2 regions of the Paenibacillus sp. MER 99-2 genome follow, and region 1 is predicted to be linked to the other one. Evidence: riboswitches for the same ligand, from Rfam matches in the RefSeq annotation. Region 1 holds a riboswitch; the other holds the start of a gene.
What was found. Region 1 has a riboswitch for S-adenosylmethionine ahead of metA (homoserine O-acetyltransferase MetA). Riboswitches for the same ligand answer to the same signal wherever they lie in the genome.

Region 1 (3,177 bases):
ACCAACAGCTGGATGCTCCAAAAGATACTTCGCGATCGTCAATGCGTTATATTCATGGCGCTCCATCCGAAGAGCCAATGTTTTCATCCCCTTCATCAACTGGTAGGAATCTGTTGGAGATAACACTGCACCAATGGAGTTGTGTAGAAATGCCATTTCTGCTGACAGTTCCTCTCCTTTGGTCACAATCAATCCAGCAAGGACATCGTTATGTCCACCAAGGTACTTCGTTGCACTGTGAATGACGATATCCGCACCAAGCTCGATTGGACGTTGGAAGAATGGAGTCAACAACGTGTTGTCCACAATAGTCAACAGGTTATGGCTCTTCGCCCATGTGCTTACCGCTTCAACATCTGTAATCATCATCAGCGGATTCGTTGGTGTCTCAATAAAGACCGCTTTGGTATTCGGCTGGAGAACTTTCTCTAGTGCAACCAGATCATTCGTATCGACATAGCTTGCTGTTACACCAAAACGAGACAGAATCCGTTCAAGCAGACGATATGTGCCCCCGTACAGATCGAGTGATACAATCAGATGATCTCCTTGACTGAACAATGCAAAAATCGTTTGCAGTGCTGCCATGCCTGAGCTACAGGCAAAACCTGCATCACCAGACTCCAGTGCAGCGGCCGCTTCCTCCAACACTTTACGTGTTGGATTGGTTGTACGAATATAGTCAAATCCCGTGCTCTGTCCAAGCTTCGGATGACGAAACGCTGTTGCTTGATAGATTGGAAAGTTAATTGCACCTGTGACCGGTTCATTAATAGAACCAATTTGAGCTAAGCGGCTTTCGATTTTCAACTTGTTATCTTCCATTGCAGAATCCCCCTGTTATCTCGATTAAATTTGCGGACCAATATCGTAAGGTGTTTCTTGATACACATAGTAATTGAGCCAATTAGAGAATAATAAGTTAGCATGAGCCCGCCATGTCGCTGGAGGAACACGGGAAGGATCATCTTTCGGGAAATAATTTTTAGGTAGCGCTACATTTAATCCTTTGGCTGCATCACGATCATATTCCCATTTGAGGGATAACGGATCGTACTCAGCATGTCCGGTAACGAAAATCTGTTTACCGTCTTTGGTTGCAACTAGGAAAATACCTGCATCCTCAGATTCAGCCAAAATTTCTAGACGCTCGTCCTTCTCAATATCTTCATGACGCACTTCAGTGTGACGTGAATGAGGGACATTAAACACTTCATCGAAACCACGCAAGAGTGGGACATGAGATTTGTTAATCGTGTGTGGAAATACGCCAAAGCATTTTTCGTCCAGTGAAACTTTAGGAACGCCGAAGTGATGATATAAGCCTGCCTGTGAGGCCCAACAGATATGCATGGTTGAAGTTACATTGGTTTTGGTCCATTCGAAGATTTCCTGGATTTCCTTCCAATAGTTCACGTCCTCGAAATCCATCTGTTCTACAGGTGCACCTGTAATGATCATACCATCGAAGCGGCGATGCTCGATTTCATCAAATGTTTTGTAAAATTCATCCAGGTACTCCTGAGAAGTGTTCTTTGACGTATGGGATTTTGGATGCACCAGAACGATGTCAACCTGTATAGGTGTATTCCCCACCAAACGTAAGAGCTGCGTCTCTGTCGTTTCTTTGGTTGGCATAAGGTTTAATATAGCGATACGAAGCGGACGAATATCCTGTTGATATGCGGATGTCTCGTCCATGACAAAGATGTTCTCTCCTGCAAGCACTTCCTTGGCAGGTAAAGTGTCTGGTATTTTGATTGGCATGGTGTCAAACTCCTCCTTGAGCATAAATAGATTGCAGCATTTGCTGCCCTGAGCTTGCTGACAAGCTTAGATTTCTACATCTAAAGCAGTGAAACAAGCTCAAGTTCCTTAGCGAAAATCAGTGCTGAGAAGTCGGGGCATATAACAAAGACCTTCCTCGGATTCCGAGAAAGGTCATATGTAAACAGATATGCGCCTCTCTCATCTCTCAGTTACAACAGTACCTCTTGGGTACTTAGTCGCTGCAAGAATTAGCACCGTGCGGTATACCGCCGGTTGCCGGGTTTCATCGGGCCAGTCCCTCCACCTACTCTTGATAAGATTTCGCTGTATTTAATTTTGAAATTTAATTGCTTTCCGTTTACTTTAAAACATTAATCCGTCCACGTCAAGCTACAGTTCATCTGAAGTTAATCCATCTCGGAACCGTTTTTCACCTCCCATCATACACTGCCTCAGAGCGCGAAATAGACACATTTTTGCGCTTGAAAGCACCTTGGACCAGCGGTATACTAAACAGGTGTTGTAAACCCTTATGTGAGAGGTGACATAATCAATGGATGGCGACCCGAGGCCTGACTGGCAGCCGAATTCCGACAAACAGCATAGAGAATTGACATCAGCATGCCGGCAGCGGGACGTTACTTCCGTTTGCATATAGAGCGAACGCAGACCTGATCACCAGGCTCCGCTGCCGACCGGCTGATCTATTCTTTTTGCGCCCATAATGATGAAGATCCGCCAACCCGGCGGGTGCAGAAGGAGTCGATAACGATGAAAATCCGGTTGGTAAACAACGGTGTATTTATCCCGGTGGATGACATTCAGCAAGCGCTGACTCCACCAGCGGAGGGCTTTTACTGGATTGATGCAGATGTGGATGATCTGGCCGTGCTTCAGCCGCTATTTATGATGCATGACCTGGCGGTCGAAGACTGCTTAAGTGACGAGGAACAGCGTCCGAAGATCGAAATTTATGAAAGTCATTATTTTATAGTCATTAATAGCATTCGTTTTGATGATGAAGAGATATTTTTACGTGCCGTCAACCTGTTCTTGGGCAGACATTTTATTATCAGTGTGACTAAACAGAAAGTCAGTGAGCTGCGAACTCTAAAACCTATTCTATGGGAACAGGAAGTTAGCACTCCAGATCGTCTGTTATATTTGCTGGTTGACTTAATTGTCGATAATTATTTTACTGTCGGTGATCGGATTGAGGCACGGATCGAAAAGCTTGAGGAAGATATCCTAATGCACACCAAAAAATCTCACCTAAACGAAATAATCGGGCTTCGTAGTGAGATACTCTGGCTCAAAAAAGTGCTTGGCCCTCAAAAAGAAGTCATTAATACACTCAACAAAAAAGACCTTCGTCTCATTGATGATCAATTGCAGAAATACTTCAGC
Region 2 (3,177 bases), on a different contig from region 1:
GGCTGCTCAGGTTTCCCATTATGTAATGGACAGATTGTTCCAGAGTTGTCCGGAGGGGTAGCTGTAGCATTTGCTCACCGTTTAGCTGCATTATCCTTGGTTATTGTCATCGCGATTTTGGGCCATTATGCATACCGCAAACATCCTGATAATACCGAACTTCGGAGATTAGGTGTGATCGCTGTAGTGCTCATTCTGCTCCAAGTCTTCATTGGTTTCGTGATGATGCTTACGATTGGTCGTCCAGAAGTGTACATGTTCGTTGCGCTTGCTCATATGTTGGATATTGCCATATTGTTCGGAGTTCTAACGTACATGAGTTTCCTTGTATACAAGCTGCATCGTCCAGTTAATCGTTTCTAGATCAAGTATACAGATTTAAGTTATAGGAAGTTATATTGCGACAACTTACGGAGTCTGCCTTTCAATGATGTAGATCATTGGAGAGGTGGACTTTGTTTGATGTTAGGCATGGCAGGGCAACCTAAGCGAAGCAGCATTCATGCATTTACTCTGATCCCGATTTTGTTTAACATAATGAAGCATCCCATGATCAGCAGAGTGCAAAGAGGAGGCTGTATATGCTGCGAACGTTGCTAGGCGAACCGCCACGCCAAAATGAGGGTATGTTGGAGGAAGCTATTGATTCAATGGTGGAGACTTTGGAGTTACTGCAACGCCAACTGGAGAAGAACCAAGACCCAACGCATGATTATCGTAAGCTGTATGTTTGGACGCAGGGGTTAATCTCCTCGTTAGATGAACTGGAGCAGAGCTGCTTTGCTGCATCTCATTTTCGCCAGAAAGTTAAAGCAGGCTCTACAGAAGACATGACGAGCGAAGAAAAGGCGGAATACGCCCGGTACGTTTATTTTTACAAGGATGGATTCATTCGTTGCTTTGCCATTTTGGACAAGACAGGTACTGTATTGAATGAACTGTTTCAGCTCAATACAACCAAAGTAAAAACGCATTTCTCTTATTTTACCGTGTTGCGACAGTTTGGATACGCCAAGATGCATGGGGAACTAGCGGCTAAGCTGATCGAAATCAAGGATGCATACCGAGAGCCCATGAGCAGATTACGTAAACGCAGGAACATGGAGATTCATTACATGAATTCTGAAATGCAGGACGATCTGTGGCAACTACACCAGACATTGCAGGGGAAAGTGAAGCTGGAGGACTTGGATCAACATCTGAACGAATTGCGTCAAGGATTAGATATGGTGTGTGCAACGTTGAAGGCATCGTATGGTTACATGAATAAAATGTGGCATCAACAAGGCTTTAGAGAGCGTAGTAAAGGGATAAAATCATAATATTTACCTTTGACAAATCGGAATACTTGGATTATACTGAGTTCCTAATAGGACATTAAATGTAATATGTTACAACATGAATTATCTGAACAGTATAACTGTTGAATTACACGAACTTATACAAACTTACAATATCATATTTCTTATCGAGAGCGGCGGAGGGACAGGCCCGATGAAGCCCGGCAACCGATTTATAACGACAATGGCAAACGTGTCATTCTTTATAGATGTTAGGTGCTAATTCCTACAAAATGGCGTTAAGCGCGATTTTGGCAGATGAGAAGGTATATTCTTTCAAGCGAAGAACCCTTTCAGTTTCTGCAAAGGGTTCTTTTTTATTGCATGAATGGGAGTTTTCCTCTCTTTCGGGTAAAGATAGGTGTAGGCAGTGGGAAGGAGAGTATTATTTGATTGAATTAAAAGGAATAACCAAAACATATGGTAGAGGCGCAAAGGCAACAACTGCGCTTGCGGATCTGAATCTGAATGTTAGCAAAGGCGAGATTTTTGGAGTCATTGGGCATTCAGGCGCCGGTAAAAGTACATTGATTCGATGTATAAATCTACTGGAGCGACCTACAGAAGGTGAAGTTTGGGTGAATGGAGTGGACTTAACCAGTCTGAGCAAGTCGGAATTGCAGAAGCAAAGAGGCAAGATCGGTATGATCTTTCAGCATTTCAATCTGCTCTCATCCGCTACGGTCTACGACAATGTTGCATTTCCACTGAAGTTGGTCAATACGCCCAAAGCGGAGATCGATCGTAAGGTAAAGGAAATGCTCACCTTGGTCGGACTTGAACAGCATAGCAACAAGTATCCTGCACAATTGTCAGGAGGACAGAAGCAACGGGTGGGTATTGCTCGTGCACTCGCCAGTGATCCGGATGTGCTGCTCTGTGATGAAGCCACTTCTGCTCTTGATCCACAGACAACAAGTTCTATTCTGAAGCTTCTGCTGGATATTAACGAGAAGTATGAGTTAACGATTGTGCTGATTACTCATGAGATGCATGTGATCCAGAGTATCTGTGATCAGGTTGCAGTCATTCATCAGGGAGGCATCGTTGAACAGGGGCCAGTCACAGAAGTGTTCCTCAAGCCAAAGCATGCTATCACACGTGATTTCATGCAGCAAGGTCAGGCGACCGAGTTGTTGTTACTTCAAGAGGAAGGTCTATCAAGCTCAGGGAACAACCGTGAGAACGGCGAACAATCTCAGTTGGTGAAAATTTCGTTCTTGGGACAGAAGACATATGAAGCCATTCTGTCAAGAACCGTTCGCCGTACCGGCGTTGATTTCGCGATTCTGCAAGGAACAATCTCTACGATCAAACAAGTCCCTTATGGACAACTTATTGTTCGTTTCGAGGGATCTTCTGCGGCGATTAACTCAACTACCCGTGAATTAATCGAGCAGGGACTTGATGTGGAGGTGCTTAGTTAACATGGATTTTTCAACTGTACGCTGGGAAGAGGTTGGCAAGGCGTCTATTGAGACGTTGCAGATTCTTCTTGTATCCGGCCTGTTTACTGTAATTATTGGCTTACCATTGGGTGTGCTGCTATTCATGACGGCAAGATCCTCATCGGCAAAATCAGTTCTCGTTTATTCGATTCTGTCGGTGATTGTGAATATATTGCGATCTGTTCCATTCATCATCTTAATTGTTGCTCTACTTCCAGTTACCCGTGCGCTTGTTGGAACGGCTACAGGTGTGTTGGGTACAATTCCACCACTTGTCATTGCAGCAGCGCCGTACTTCGCTAGGATTGTGGAGACGACATTGCGTGAGGTGGATCGTGGAGTCATAGAAGCTGCACAAGCGATGGGAGCCTCGACAGGGCAGATTGTAA

Region 2: it holds a riboswitch for S-adenosylmethionine, as region 1 does, so the genes downstream of both, M3636_RS27250 (methionine ABC transporter ATP-binding protein) here and metA (homoserine O-acetyltransferase MetA) in region 1, are expected to answer to the same signal.

What each region holds. Positions count from the first base shown of each region.
Region 1 is NZ_JAMAUZ010000002.1:476,024-479,200, reverse strand. Features, by position in the region: gene M3636_RS13180 (aminotransferase class I/II-fold pyridoxal phosphate-dependent enzyme) at 1-825, opposite strand, end outside; gene metA (homoserine O-acetyltransferase MetA) at 850-1,767, opposite strand; SAM riboswitch class I at 1,966-2,090, opposite strand; gene corA (magnesium/cobalt transporter CorA) at 2,542-3,177, shown strand, end outside.
Region 2 is NZ_JAMAUZ010000012.1:79,186-82,362, forward strand. Features, by position in the region: gene M3636_RS27240 (COX15/CtaA family protein) at 1-363, shown strand, start outside; gene M3636_RS27245 (Cthe_2314 family HEPN domain-containing protein) at 582-1,322, shown strand; SAM riboswitch class I at 1,463-1,605, shown strand; gene M3636_RS27250 (methionine ABC transporter ATP-binding protein) at 1,730-2,767, shown strand; gene M3636_RS27255 (methionine ABC transporter permease) at 2,769-3,177, shown strand, end outside.